One region of the Kitasatospora sp. NPDC098663 genome, then DNA from elsewhere that is predicted to be linked to it. Evidence: riboswitches for the same ligand, from Rfam matches in the RefSeq annotation. Region 1 holds a riboswitch; the other holds the start of a gene.

Region 1 (7,362 bases):
GCCGACCAGGCTCGGACCGTCGCTGCTGCCCTGGCCGTTCAGGCCGTGGCACGAGGAGCAGCCCACGGCGAAGAGCTTCTTGCCCTCATCGATCGCGAGCGACTGCGCGGCGACGTCGGCCTGCGCCTTGTCGGCGGGCGCGAACGCGGCGTACAGCCCCCCGGTTGCCGCCAGGGCGAGAAGTAGGACGACCAGCGCCGCCAATGGGTGGCGCCGTCGTGCGGAGAGCTTTTTCACGGAATAACCCCGGTGTCAGGATCTGGTCGACTGGTGGGTGCACCCGGCGGCCGGTCTGGCCGGCACGAGGCTGCCTGTCTAGGGCTGCGCGCGCGGTCGGTCGGTGGGAGCGTCGCCCACCGGCAGAATCGGCCCGACGCCGGTGAGGGCGGGGACCGAAGCCGGTGGCCAGCGACCTGATCAGCTGGTTACTTGATCAGGTAGATGGTCGCGAACAGGCCGATCCACACGACGTCGACGAAGTGCCAGTAGTACGACACGACGATCGCGGCGGTGGCCTGCTCGTGCGTGAAGCGCTTGGCTGCGTACGTCCGTCCCAGGACCAGCAGGAAGGCGATCAGACCACCCGTCACGTGCAGACCGTGGAAGCCGGTGGTCAGGTAGAACACCGTGCCGTACGGGTCGGAGGACAGCGAGAGGCCGTCCTTCTTGACCAGCTCGGTGTACTCGAAGATCTGGCCGCCGATGAAGATCGCGCCCATCACGAAGGTGATGACGAACCACGAGCGGAGCTTCTTCACGTCCCCGCGCTCGGCAGCGAACACGCCGAGCTGGCAGGTCAGCGAGGAGAGCACCAGGATCGTGGTGTTGACCGAGGAGAAGGGCACGTTGAGGGCGTGCGCCTTCTCGGTCCAGAACTCGGCTCCCTTGACGGAGCGGAGCGTGAAGTACATCGCGAAGAGGGCCGCGAAGAACATCAACTCGGAACTGAGCCAGACGATCGTTCCGACGCTGACCATGTTCGGCCGGTTGACCGATCCGTGCGCGTGCCCGGTTTCTACTGCTGTTGCTGTCGCCACGACGGACATTATGTCGGTCCCTTATTCCGTCTTCACGCCGGGGGGTGTCCCTCGGAGTGTCCGGTGCGTGCGGTATGCCCCCCTGGAGGGCGGTGGGGGGTCCCAATGGCGGCTGAGCAGCGGCGTGTCCCTTTTCTGACGGTTCCTCGAAGGGGCCCGGGACCCCGTTGCCCAGAGCGTCGTTGCACGCTTGGCGGAGCCTCCGGGGGTAATGCGAGGGCCCCTTATCGGCCGTACGGGTGGTCTGGACGGGTCCGGGTGACGGGCCGTCCTCCGGGCGGGTGAGTCGCGGGCGCGGCGGCTTGAGGAGGAAGGTCCGCGAGGGGGACTCGGCGACGGGTGATCGGGAGTAGCATCCGGATCAGGCGAACGTGGTCCGGATCACACTTGAGGGAGCAGGGCCCATGGCGTACACGACCGACGAGACGCTCACCGTCCTCGTCTACAGCGATGACCGCAACACCCGCGAGCAGGTGCTGACGGCACTCGGCCGCCGGCCCGTCGAGGACCTTCCGGAACTGTCCTACCTGGAGTGCGCGACCACCCCCGCGGTGCTGAAGGCACTGGAGAAGGGCGGCGTGGACCTCTGCATCCTGGACGGCGAGGCGGTGCCGGCCGGCGGGCTCGGGCTCGGCCGCCAGCTCAAGGACGAGATCTACGGCTGCCCGCCGGTGCTGGTGCTGATCGGCCGGCCGCAGGACTCCTGGCTGGCCGCCTGGAGCCGGGCCGACGCCGCGATCTCCCGCCCGGTGGACCCGGTGGCGCTGGCCGAGGCGGTCGCCACCCTGCTGCGGGCACGGCTGGCCAAGCGGGCGCCCGTCAGCCGCTGAGCGGTGCCGTCTCAGGACCAGAGAAGACGCCGCCGCGGGAACCCCGCCGGTCGATAGGCTGACTCCATCCGTACGGACGTCCCCCCGACGCGGGGAACCCGACAACAGCTGGAGTCAGCCATGGTGAACGTGAACCCTGCGAACGGTGGTACCGCACCCGCGCAGGTGGTCCGCACCTGGCCGGACGTCCTGGCGGCGCTGTTGAAGGGGGAGGACCTCGACCGCTCGGCCACCGCGTGGGCGATGGACCGGATCATGAGCGGCGAGGCGTCCCCCGTCCAGGTGGCCGGGTTCATGGTGGCGCTGCGGGCCAAGGGCGAGACGGTCGACGAGATCACCGGCCTGGTGGACGCGATGTACGCGCACGCCGAGCCGCTGGACATCCCCGGCCCGGCCGTGGACATCGTCGGCACCGGCGGCGACCGGGCCAAGACCGTCAACATCTCCACCATGTCGGCGATCGTCGCGGCCGCGGCCGGCGCCAAGGTGGTCAAGCACGGCAACCGGGCCTCCTCCTCGGCCAGCGGCTCCTCGGACGTGCTGGAGAAGCTCGGTGTCCGCCTCGACCTGTCGGCCCGGCGGGTCGCCGAGATCGCCGAGGAGGTCGGGCTGACCTTCTGCTTCGCGGCCAAGTTCCACCCGTCGATGCGGCACGCCGCCACCGCCCGGCGCGACCTCGGGGTGCCGACCGCGTTCAACATCCTCGGCCCGCTGACCAACCCGGCCAAGGTCACCTCGCACGCGATCGGCTGCTTCGACACCCGGCTCGCCGGACTGATCGCCGGCGTGCTCGCCCGGCGCGGCTCGACCGGCCTGGTCTTCCGGGGCGACGACGGCCTGGACGAGCTGACCATCACCACCACCTCGCAGGTGTGGATCGTGCGGGACGGGACCGTCGCCGAGACCTCCTTCGACCCGCGGGACGTCGGCGTCGAGCTGGTCGGCATCGAGGCGCTGCGCGGGGCGGACCCCTCGTACAACGCCGAGGTCGCGCGCCGGCTGCTGGCCGGCGAGCGCGGGGCCGTGCGGGACGCCGTCCTGATGAACACGGCGGCGGCGCTGGTCGCGCTCGACCTGGGCGAGGCGCCGCTCACCGAACAGCTCGCGGCCGGCATGGCACGGGCGGAGCGGGCCATCGACTCGGGCGCGGCGCAGGAGCTGCTGCGGCGTTGGTCGGAGGCCACCAGTCAGGCGTGAGGCGGTACTTGGGAGCCCGTGCCGGAACGCCGGCGCGGGCTCCTCGGCTGTCCGGATGGTGGATGCCTGTTTGACCACTCGCTGGGCGCGACCTAGAGTCTTGGCCAGGTCATGAGTGACAGCACCAAGCCCCAGCTTGCTGTCCGGCAACCCTCCGTCCGTGGCGGGGTGCCCTGGGTGAGGACCGGGTCGCTCGGCGAATCGTCCGTGCGGCAAGCGCGGACGCCCGACGACTAGCACTCCCGGGGTCCCATACCCCCAGAAGGAGTGCATCCTCATGTCGATTGCCACCGAAATCTGCGCCCCCCTCGCCGTCCTCGGCCACGACGTCCAGGTCCCGCTCGCCAGCGGCGAGAAGGTCGGGTACGCGGCCCTCGACTACGCGGCCAGCTCCCCGGCGCTCCAGCGGGTCTGGGACGACGTCTCCGCCTACGCCCCCTACTACGGCAGCGTGCACCGCGGCGCCGGGTACCTCTCCCAGCTGTCCACCGACCTGTTCGAGCAGAGCCGCCGCACCGTCGCCGAGTTCCTCGACCTGCGCGAGGGCGACCAGGTGGTCTTCACCCGGGCCACCACCGACTCGCTGAACCTGCTCGCCTCGGCCGTCCCGGCCGGGACCCGGGTGTTCGCCTTCGAGACCGAGCACCACGCCTCGCTGCTGCCCTGGGCGCACGCCGGGCTCGACGTCCACTACCTGCGCGCGCCGCGCTCGCACGCCGAGGCGGTCGCCGCCCTGGACGCCGCGCTCGCCGAGGCGCCCGAGGGCCCCAAGCTGCTCTGCGTCACCGGAGCCTCCAACGTGACCGGCGAGCTGTGGCCGGTCGCCGAGCTGACCGGGACCGCGCACCGGCACGGCGCCCGGGTGGTGCTGGACGCCGCCCAGCTGACCCCGCACCACCGGGTCTCGGTGCGCGAGCTGGACGTCGACTGGATCGCCTTCTCCGGCCACAAGATCTACGCGCCCTTCGGCGCCGGCGTGCTGGCCGGCCGGGCGGACTGGCTGGACGCGGCCGACCCGTACCTGGCCGGCGGCGGGGCGACCCGGACGGTGGCCCGGGAGAACGACGGCTCGGTGGCCGTCCAGTGGCACTCCGGCCCGGCCCGGCACGAGGCGGGCTCGCCGAACGTCATCGGCGCCTACGCGATCGCCTCGGCCTGCCGGGCGCTGAGCGAGGCGGGCTTCGACGCGCTGGAGGCCCGGGAGCGGCGGCTGATCGCCCGGCTGATCGCCGGGCTGGCGGAGATCCCGCAGGTCAAGGTGCTGAACCTGTTCGGCGCCGAGGCGGCCCGGGTGGGCGTGCTGTCCTTCGTCGTCCAGGGCTGGAACAGCTCGCACTTCTCGGCCGCGCTGTCCGCCGAGTACGGCATCGGGGTCCGCGACGGCCTGTTCTGCGCGCACCCGCTGCTGCGCACCCTGCTCGGGGATGAAGAGGTCTCCCCCTCCGAGTGCGGGGCGCCCGAGCCGTCGCTGCCCGGCGAGCGGAGCCTGAACGCGATCCGGGTGAGCTTCGGGGCCGGGACCCCGGACGAGCACGTCGACCGCTTCCTGACCGCCGTGCGCGAGCTGGTCACGGACGGTGCCGCGTGGAACTACCGCAACGAGGGCGGGCGCTGCGTCGCCACCGTGCAGGTCGACCGGGGGCGTCAGCAGGGCTGAGGGGCCCGGTCGGCGGGGCCCGGTCTGCGGGGCCGGGGGGCCTACTCGTCCAGGCCGAGGGCGAAGGCGGCCTCGAGGTCGTGCTGGGAGTAGGTGCGGAAGGCGATCTGGGTCTCGGTGTGGGCCACGCCCGGGACCTTGTTCAGCCGGCCCGGGATGACCGCGGCCAGATCGTCGTGCCGGCGCACCCGGACCATCGCCACCAGGTCGTAGCCACCGGTCACCGAGTACACCTCGCTGACGCCCTCGATGGCCGCGATGGCCTCGGCGATCTCCGGGATGCGGTCGACACTGGTCTTGATCAGGACGATGGCGGTGATCACTGTTCGGGCTCCTTTGTGGGGTGCCGCCAGCGTATCGGGCGTCAGCCGGGTCGTCTCGGGGGGTGGCTGACCACCGTGCAGGCGTAGAGGAAGCCCGCCGAGAAGCCGATCACGTGGACCAGATAGGCCACCCCGGGCCCGGCCGAGTGGACCGACCACCACTGCAGGGCGAACCAGAGGCCGAGCACCAGCCAGGCCGGGAAGCGCAGCGGCAGGAACAGCAGCAGCGGGACGAGCGTCGTCACCCGGGCCCGCGGATGGAAGCGCAGGTAGGCGCCGAGGACGGCGGAGATCGCGCCGGAGGCGCCGATCAGGACCCGGGTGGAGCCCGGGGAGTGCGCCTCGGCGAGGGCGAAGCCGTACGTGGCCAGGCTGCCGGCGGCCAGGTAGAAGACGGCGAACCGGGCCCGGCCCAGCCGCTGTTCGACGGTGGGGCCGAAGACGTGGAGGAAGAGCAGGTTGCCCAGCAGGTGCAGCCAGCCGGCGTGTACGAAGAGCCCGGTGAGGACGGACAGTGCCGGGTGCTTGCGCGGGGTGGGCGCGGCCGGGCAGCCCGGGGCCGGGTCGGGGGCCTGGGCCAGCTGCTCGGCGGTCAGCGGGCGGCCGGCCAGCACCTCGGCGGGGATGACGCCCCAGCGCTGCTCGTACCGCTGCTCCGCGCAGAGCCGGGACTGGCCGGTGCCGTACAGCGGGTTGAGCCCGGCGGCCGGGCCCAGCAGGAACACCAGGGTGTTGAGCGCGATCAGGGCGTAGGTGACCGCCGGGGCGGGCACGGACGGGTACTCGCCCCGCGCGTCGGTGTGCCCGGGGGCCGTCACTGCCATGGGGCCAAGCATCCCTCCGTGTCGGGCGTGTGACACGGCCTTGTACGGCAGGTGGACTAGCCCGCTCGTTCTCCTGACCGGTGGCCGCGATGGTTGCCTCAGGCAATAGGCTTGGGGCGGGCAATCCCGCCTCCCGCCGCCGACGCCGGGGCTCCGGGGGGAGCGCCTAGCCCACCCAGGGACCACCCGAGAGGACCCCCGATGACCGTCCCCGCCCTGACCGCCGAGACGCGCTGGCGCTGCACCCTGTGCGGAAACCTCACCCGCTTCGACGTGACCCGCACCGCGCGGGTCACCGAGTTCCTGCACTTCGACCTGGCCGGCGAGTCCAAGGTCGAGGAGACCGAGGTGCTGAGCGAGACGATCGAGTCGGTGCGCTGCCGCTGGTGCAACGCCGTGGACCAGGTCGAGCTGGTGGCCCGTCCGGGCGCCGAGAACGCGGAGGCCTCCGCCGAGCAGGGCTGACGCCCGACGGCGCGGGGGGCGGGTGCACGGCGCGCCTGCCCGCCGCGCTGGGACAATACAGACAGGACGCACGGAGCGTGACGACAGGGCGGCGGCCGCGGGCCGTGACCCCGTAGGACCAGGATCGGAGCCGAGGACGTGGTGGACGCAGCGAGGGAGCCCGCCGAAGCGCAGGGGCTTCAGCCCGCTGCGGCCGCGCAGGCGCAGGCCGCCGACGCGGCCCCGTCCGAGCCCGCGGCCGTCGGCGGGGCGGCGGGCTCCGGTGAGGCGGCGGGTTCGGGCGAGGTGGCGCCGGAGCGTGCTGCCGAGAAGCTGGACCGGCCGCTGCCCGAGGGCGTGCGCCGGCGTGTGGTCGGCCTGGCCTCGGACGCGCTCGGCGGGCTGCCGCCCGGCGAGCTGCCGCAGAGCCTGCGCCAGTACGTCAAGTTCACCCCGGCCCGGCGGGCCAAGTACGCGGCCACGGCGCTGGCCGCGGCGCTGGAGTCGGAGCCGGCGTTCCGGGTGCGGATAGCGGAGCGGCTGAGACTGGGCCAGCCGGACCTGGTGAAGGCGTTGGAGTCGGGCAGCGTCCCGGGCGCCGCCGATCCGATGGACGTCGCCGCCGCCGCTTACCTGGTGCGGGCGGCCGGCTGGAGCCGGCTGGTGGCCGAGGCCGGGGAGGAGGCCGAGCGGGCCGGAGCCGAGGGCGCGGCCGCCGAGGCCACCCGGCTGGTGGAGAAGTTGCAGGCGGAGCTCGCCGAGCTGCGGTCCGCCGCCCGGGCGGACCTGGAGCGGCAGCGCTCGGAGTCCGAGGACGTCCGCCGGGAGGCCGAGTCGCTGCGGAAGAAGGTGCGCTCGCTGGAGAGCGACACCCGCCGGGCGCAGGCCGAGACCAGGCGGCTGACCGCCGAGCTGGAGGCCGCGAGGGCGCAGGCGGCCGCCGAGCGTGGCGCCGCGGAGTCCGAGGCGCGGCGGCTGCGGCACCGGGTCGGCGAGCTGGAGACGGCGGCCGAGCAGGGCCGCCGGTCGGCCCGCGAGGGCCGCAGCGTC
Region 2 (7,362 bases), on a different contig from region 1:
CGGTGGGTGTTCAGTGTCGGGTCGCGTACTCGGGCACGGTGTGCATGGGCGGGCGTTCCAGGGCGGTCACCGGGTGGGTGTGGGCGGTGAACTCCCGGCTCTGCGGGTCGCGGGTGAACTGGGTCAGCAGCGGGTGGACCAGGTCGGCCGAGGCCTTCAGCCGGTGGGTGCGGTCGAGGCGTTCGAGGGCGGTGCGGTAGATGGTGGCGGCCATCCGGCCGAGGGCCTGGCCGTCCTGGTGCCGGTGGTGCCGGACGCCGACGTCCACCTGGGCCAGGGCGTCCAGCCCGACCGTCTCCAGCGCGTCGACCAGCAGGCCGAGTTCGACGCCGTAGCCGGTGGGGAAGGGGAGCCGTTCGAGCAGCGCGCGGCGGGCCGCGTACTCGCCGCCGAGCGGCTGGACGAAACCGGCGAGTTCCGGCCAGTGCAGGTTGAGCAGTGGGCGGGCGACCAGTTCGGTGACCCGGCCGCCGCCGGCCGGGACCACCGCCCCCTCGGTCTCCAGCGGCCGGTCGTACATGGCCTTGACCAGCTGGATGTCCGGTTCGGTGAGCAGCGGGCCGAGGATGCCGGAGACGAAGGCCGGGTCGAACTCGCGCAGGTCGGCGTCGACGAAGCAGACGATGTCGCCGCGGGTGACCAGCAGCGAGCGCCAGAGCACCTCGCCCTTGCCGGGGACGGCGGGCAGCCGGGGCAGGATCGCGTCGCGGTACTCCACCCGGGCGCCGGCCCGGGCGGCGACGGCGGCGGTGGCGTCGGCCGAGCCGGAGTCGACCACGACGAGTTCGTCGACCAGCGGGAGGCGCTCCATCAGCTCGCGGCGGATGGTGCGGACGATGTCGCCGACGGTGGCCTCCTCGTCCAGCGCGGGCAGCACCACGCTGACGGTGCGGCCGGTCCGGCGCTTGGCCTCCAGCAGGGCGTGCACCGGCCGGTCGACCGCGCTCCACGAGCGGCGGCGCAGCCAGGACGCCGCCTGCGGGAGCAGCGCGGGGGTCGGTTCGGCGGGCACGGGACTCTCCTCGGCGGGGTCGGTGGGACGCGCCATCTCGCGTGGCGGACGATCCCATTCGGGGTTGACGCCTTCGGATACAGTCTTCGTACAGCGGCCGGACCTTTGCACGCCGGGGTCGCCGTTGAGCACCACCACAATTTCACATGCTCATCCAGAGGGACTGAGGGAACGGCCCGTTGACGTCCCGGCAACCTTCTCGCGCGGCTGTCTGTCGACAGGCCCCGGCGGGACAGGTGCCAATTCCGGCCTGTGGCGCGACCGTGCCACGGGGAAGATGAGGAGAGAGGCCTCCGCCATCATGGCTATCGACACTGTCGCACCCGCATCCGTGGACCTCGGCCCCGCCACCGCGCTGTCCTGTCGGGAGTGCGGCACCCGCTTCCCGCTCGGTCCGAGCTTCGCCTGCCTGGAGTGCTTCGGCCCGCTGGAGATCGCGTACGACTTCGGCAGCGAGGGCGCCGAGGAGCTGCGCCGCCGGATCGAGGCCGGCCCGAGCTCGATCTGGCGCTACGCGCCGCTGCTGCCCGTCCCGGCCGACGTCGCCACCAAGCCCAACCTGAACCCCGGCTGGACCCCGCTGGTCAAGGCGGACAACCTGGGCCGCGAGCTGGGCTTCACCGCGCAGCTGCACATCAAGGACGACTCGGGCAACCCGACCCACTCGTTCAAGGACCGCGTGGTGGCCTGCGCCATCGAGGCCGCGCGGGCCTTCGGCTTCACGACGCTCTCCTGCTCCTCCACCGGCAACCTGGCCGGCGCGGTGGGTGCGGCGGCCGCCCGGGCCGGCTTCAAGTCCTGCGTGTTCATCCCGCACGACCTGGAGCAGGGCAAGGTCGTCATGGCCGGGGTGTACGGCGGCGAGCTGGTCGGCATCGAGGGCAACTACGACGACGTGAACCGCTTCTGCTCGGAGCTGATCGGCGACCCGGCCGGCGAGGGCTGGGGCTTCGTCAACGTCAACCTGCGCCCGTACTACGGCGAGGGCTCCAAGACGCTGGCGTACGAGATCTGCGAGCAGCTCGGCTGGCGGCTGCCGGAGCAGATCGTCATCCCGATCGCCTCCGGCTCCCAGCTGACCAAGATCGACAAGGGGCTGCAGGAGCTGATCAGGCTCGGTCTGGTCGAGGACCGGCCGTACAAGGTCTTCGGCGCCCAGGCGGCGGGCTGCTCCCCGGTGTCGGCGGCGTTCAAGGCCGGCCAGGACGTGATCCGCCCGGTCAAGCCGGACACCATCGCCAAGTCGCTGGCGATCGGCAACCCGGCGGACGGCCCGTACGTGCTGGACATCGCCCGGCGCACCGGCGGCGCGATCGAGGACGTCACCGACGCCGAGGTGGTGGACGCGATCCGGCTGCTGGCCCGGACCGAGGGCGTCTTCGCCGAGACCGCGGGCGGGGTGACCGTCGGCGTGCTGAAGAAGCTGGTGGAGACCGGTCAGTTGGACCCGGCCAAGGAGACCGTCGCGATCAACACCGGCGACGGCCTGAAGACCCTGGACGCCGTCGCCGGGTCCGGGATGACCGCCGTGATCCGCCCGACCCTGGCGTCCTTCCACGACGCCGGCCTCGCGTCCGCCTGAACACCCCCCACCCCGCCAGGCCCTGTCCGCTAGGAGAACCATGAGCGCCAACGTCCGTATCCCCACCATCCTGCGCACCTACACCGGCGGCGCCGCCGAGGTGGCCGCCGAGGGCGCCACCCTGGGCGAGGTCATCGCCGACCTGGAGAAGAACCACGCGGGGATCTCCGCCCGCATCCTGGACGACGCCGGCAAGCTGCGCCGCTTCGTCAACGTCTACGTGAACGACGACGACGTGCGCTTCGCCGAGGGCCTGGCGACCGGGATCGCGGACGGCGCCAGCGTCTCGATCATCCCGGCGGTGGCCGGCGGCTGCTGAGCCGCGCCCCGATCCGGGCACCCCGCCCGAGCCGTTCGTCCGACCGGCCGTCCGCGTGTACGGAATTCCGTTCTCCGTACGCACGGGCGGCCGGCCGCATTTCGGCGGGAATATGGCGGGGTCAAGTCGGAGTAGAGTGTGGCTCGGTTGGGAACAGGGCTTCCCCTCATCCTCACCCGCGAATCACCCGCGAATCGCCGGACGGTCGTCCGGCCGCTGAGACCGGTCGGGTGCCTGGGCCGTGAAACATGTCAGGCAGATGTCAGAATTCCCGCGGGGATTTGTAGTAATCCGTCCGCTATGTCCGGCGTGAAATGCCGAATTCCTCCCGCTTTGGCCCGTCCTGCCCCTTGGCGCGGTGCCGGAATTCCCCGCAGCTGACCCTGTTGCAGAGGGCGTCGATCCGGATACATTCAGCCGCGGTCGACGTAATCACCCGCTCACAGGGCGCCGTCAGGCACCCCCGGCGGAGGACTGCGGCGTGCACGGCTGCGCCCAGGGGGGGTTCCCCGGGCCGGCCTTCAAACCAGACCCGGGCCCGCGACCTGCGGGCGCGTGAAGGGCCAGCACAGCACTAGGGGAGTTCGGAATGGCTCAGGGCACCGTCAAGTGGTTCAACGCGGAGAAGGGCTACGGCTTCATCGCGGTCGACGGTGGTGCGGACGTCTTCGTCCACTACAGCGCGATCCAGATGGACGGCTACCGCACCCTCGAGGAGGGCCAGCGGGTCGAGTTCGAGATCTCCCAGGGACAGAAGGGCCCGCAGGCGGACATGGTCCGCGCCGCGGTGTGACCCCCTTCCGACCCCAGGAGCTCGGCGCGGCCCACGGCTGGTGACCACTCGCTTCTCGGCGGGCCCGTACGACACGCGTCGTGCGGGCCCGTCGGCGTTCCCCGGCGGGGAGTTGCGCGGGTCGGCGGGAGCGCCCCGGGCGGCTCGCGGGATCGCGATTGGGCTTGCACTCGACCACCCGGAGTGCTAATCATTGGCGTTAGCACTCACAGCGTGAGAGTGACAGCGGACCGGGTCGGTGAGGCCCCCGGGAGCGGTAGGGGAAAGGACCCCCGCACACCAGGGCCGTCCGTCGCGGGCACCCCTTGGTCCGAGCAGTCGACCGTGTCCCGGAGGACCACTTCTGATGGCCAAGATCATCGCCTTTGATGAGGAAGCTCGCCGCGGCCTTGAGCGTGGCATGAACCAGCTCGCCGACGCAGTGAAGGTCACGCTCGGCCCCAAGGGTCGCAACGTCGTGCTGGAGAAGAAGTGGGGCGCCCCCACGATCACCAACGACGGTGTCTCCATCGCCAAGGAGATCGAGCTCGAGGACCCCTACGAGAAGATCGGCGCGGAGCTCGTCAAGGAGGTCGCCAAGAAGACCGACGACGTCGCGGGTGACGGCACCACCACCGCCACCGTGCTCGCCCAGGCCCTGGTGCGCGAGGGTCTGCGCAACGTCGCCGCCGGCGCCAACCCGATGGCCCTGAAGCGCGGCATCGAGAAGGCCGTCGCCGCCGTCTCCGACCAGCTGCTGGCCCAGGCCAAGGACGTGGAGACCAAGGAGCAGATCGCCTCCACCGCCTCCATCTCGGCCGCCGACACCCAGATCGGCGAGCTCATCGCCGAGGCCATGGACAAGGTCGGCAAGGAAGGCGTCATCACCGTCGAGGAGAGCAACACCTTCGGTCTGGAGCTCGAGCTCACCGAGGGCATGCGCTTCGACAAGGGCTACATCTCCGCCTACTTCGCGACCGACCTGGAGCGCATGGAGGCGACGTTCGAGGACCCGTACATCCTCATCGCCAACTCCAAGATCGGCTCGGTCAAGGACCTGCTGCCGCTGCTGGAGAAGGTCATGCAGAGCGGCAAGCCGCTCGTCATCATCGCCGAGGACGTCGAGGGCGAGGCCCTGTCGACCCTGGTCGTGAACAAGATCCGCGGCACCTTCAAGTCCGTCGCCGTCAAGGCCCCGGGCTTCGGCGACCGCCGCAAGGCCATGCTCGGCGACATCGCCATCCTCACCGGTGGCACCGTGATCTCCGAGGAGGTCGGCCTCAAGCTGGAGAACGCCGGCATCGACCTGCTGGGCACCGCCCGCAAGGTGGTCATCACCAAGGACGAGACCACCATCGTCGACGGTGGCGGTGACAGCGAGCAGGTCGCCGGCCGCGTGAACCAGATCCGCGCCGAGATCGAGAACAGCGACTCGGACTACGACCGCGAGAAGCTCCAGGAGCGCCTCGCCAAGCTGGCCGGCGGCGTGGCCGTCATCAAGGCCGGCGCAGCCACCGAGGTGGAGCTCAAGGAGCGCAAGCACCGCATCGAGGACGCCGTCCGCAACGCGAAGGCCGCCGTCGAGGAGGGCATCGTCGCCGGTGGTGGCGTCGCGCTGCTGCAGGCCGGTGTCGCCTTCGACAAGCTGGAGCTGGAGGGCGACGAGGCCACCGGTGCCAACATCGTCAAGGTCGCGCTGGAGGCCCCGATCAAGCAGATCGCGACCAACGCCGGCCTGGAGGGTGGCGTCGTGGTGGAGAAGGTGCGCAACCTTCCCGCCGGTCACGGCCTGAACGCGGCCACCAACACCTACGTCGACCTGATCGCCGAGGGCATCATCGACCCGGCCAAGGTGACCCGCTCCGCGCTGCAGAACGCCGCCTCCATCGCGGCGCTGTTCCTCACCACCGAGGCCGTCATCGCCGACAAGCCGGAGAAGGCCGCTGCGGCCGCCGGCGGCGGCATGCCGGGCGGTGACATGGACTTCTGATCCTGATCGCACCGATCGGATCGGCTGGTTCCTGATCGTGTGGGCGGTCCCCTTCGGGGGGCCGCCCACGCGGCGTTCTACCGGAGAATGGACAGATGGCTTCCGACGACATCGAGACCGCGCTGCACAACGCGCGGGCGCTGATCCTGGCCGACCTCACCGCGCGGGACGTGGCGGACGCCGCCGTCGTCTCCCTGGTGGAGCAGGCCGTGACGCACCGCCGCTGGTGGCTGGAGCAGTGGCCGGACGGCACCGAGTACGTGCTCGGGCTGGTCGCCCAGGACGTCCAGGACGCGCTGCTGGAGGCGTACGGGCGCTGGCCGCTGTGCACCGCCTGCGCCGCCGACGGGGACCCGCACGCGCTCGGCGTGGAGCCGGAGCTGGGGCCGGAGCCGCACTGGGTGTGCGGCAAGCAGGGCGCGGTGGTCGCGCCGGTGGGGGAGCTCTCCTAGGCGGCTCCTGGCCCGCGCCTGGCCCGCGCCTGGTCCGCTCCCGGCTCGCTCCCGGTCCGCGCCAGGCCCGCTCGTGGTCCGCGTCGTGGACCGGGCGGCGGGGGTACTGGACCTATAGGTAGGTTGACGATATATGTAGTCGTATGACTGAACGCTCGATGCAGGAGCCGACGCTGCTGCTGCTCACCGCTCTGGCGGACGCCCCGAGACACGGCTACGCCCTCATCCAGGAGATCGCCGCCATCTCCGGGGGCCGGGTCAAGATGCGCACCGGCACCCTGTACGGCGCCCTCGACCGGCTGCTCCAGCAGGGGCTGATCGAGGTCGCCGCGGAGGAGGTCGTGGACGGGCGGGCGCGGCGCAGCTACGCGCTGACCAGCGTCGGCCGGGAGGCGCTGGCCTCCGAGGCGGAGCGGCTGCGGGCCGTCGCCACCGAGGCGGAGCGCCGTCTCGCGAACGTCCTGTCGGTGCTGCAGGGCAAGCCGGAGCCGGAGGGGAAGTCGACGATGAGGGGGTTCTTCGCATGACGATGACCACGCCGACGATCGGGACGCCGTCGACCGTGCTGCGGGCGGCGCTGCAGTTCTACCCGCCGCGCTACCGCCGGGAGCGCGGCGAGGAGCTGGCCGCGGTGTTCGCCGACACCACGGCGGAGGCGGGCCGCTCGGCCGTCGCCCGCGAGGCGTTCGACCTGGCCGCGTACGGGCTGCGGGTGCGGCTCGGGCTGACCGGCTCCTCGCTGGCCGGGCGGGTGCTCGCGCTGGCCGCGCCGATGGTCGCCGGGGCGCTGGCCGGTGCGGCGCTGGTGCCGTGGGTGAGCGACGCGGAGCGGGCCGCCCACCGGCTGACCTGGGACACCTCGTACAGCGCGTACGCGCTGACCATCGCGCCGCCGGTGATCGCGCTGCTGCTCGCGGCAGCCGTCGTGATGGGGCGCTGGACGGCGGTGCGGGCCATCTCGCTGGTCCAGGCCGTCTCCGCGCTGTTCGTGCTGGCGCAGGCCGTCGTGCTGCCGCCGGAGTTCGACCTCTGGGGGGTGGGGGACAGCAGCGTGGCCACCATGCCGTTCGTGCTGGGGGCGCTGGTGCTGGCCGCGGCGCCGACGGAGTTGCTGCCCAGGGCCTCCTGGCGTTCCGGCGGGCTGGCGCTGGCCTCGGTCCTCGGGGGCGGGCTGCTGGTGGCGCTCCAGCACTGGGGCGACTCCACCTTCCCGCTGGACATGCAGTGGTTCGCGC

What was found. A riboswitch is a leader RNA that binds a small molecule or an ion and turns the genes downstream of it on or off. The one in region 1 is predicted to bind S-adenosylmethionine.
Region 2: another riboswitch for S-adenosylmethionine. It lies ahead of thrC (threonine synthase); the one in region 1 lies ahead of ACIQVZ_RS00085 (aminotransferase class V-fold PLP-dependent enzyme).

The regions. Positions count from the first base shown of each region.
Region 1 is NZ_JBIWAP010000001.1:15,263-22,624, reverse strand. Features, by position in the region: gene ACIQVZ_RS00105 (c-type cytochrome) at 1-237, opposite strand, end outside; gene ACIQVZ_RS00100 (heme-copper oxidase subunit III) at 426-1,046, opposite strand; gene ACIQVZ_RS00095 (hypothetical protein) at 1,442-1,867, shown strand; gene trpD (anthranilate phosphoribosyltransferase) at 1,988-3,064, shown strand; SAM riboswitch class IV at 3,172-3,289, shown strand; gene ACIQVZ_RS00085 (aminotransferase class V-fold PLP-dependent enzyme) at 3,342-4,721, shown strand; gene ACIQVZ_RS00080 (Lrp/AsnC ligand binding domain-containing protein) at 4,763-5,044, opposite strand; gene ACIQVZ_RS00075 (rhomboid family intramembrane serine protease) at 5,086-5,868, opposite strand; gene ACIQVZ_RS00070 (hypothetical protein) at 6,070-6,333, shown strand; gene ACIQVZ_RS00065 (NYN domain-containing protein) at 6,619-7,362, shown strand, end outside.
Region 2 is NZ_JBIWAP010000044.1:5,816-13,177, forward strand. Features, by position in the region: gene ACIQVZ_RS33875 (glucosyl-3-phosphoglycerate synthase) at 11-988, opposite strand; SAM riboswitch class I at 1,160-1,296, shown strand; gene thrC (threonine synthase) at 1,314-2,594, shown strand; gene ACIQVZ_RS33885 (MoaD/ThiS family protein) at 2,635-2,913, shown strand; gene ACIQVZ_RS33890 (cold-shock protein) at 3,503-3,706, shown strand; gene groL (chaperonin GroEL) at 4,053-5,675, shown strand; gene ACIQVZ_RS33900 (hypothetical protein) at 5,771-6,127, shown strand; gene ACIQVZ_RS33905 (PadR family transcriptional regulator) at 6,271-6,654, shown strand; gene ACIQVZ_RS33910 (hypothetical protein) at 6,651-7,362, shown strand, end outside.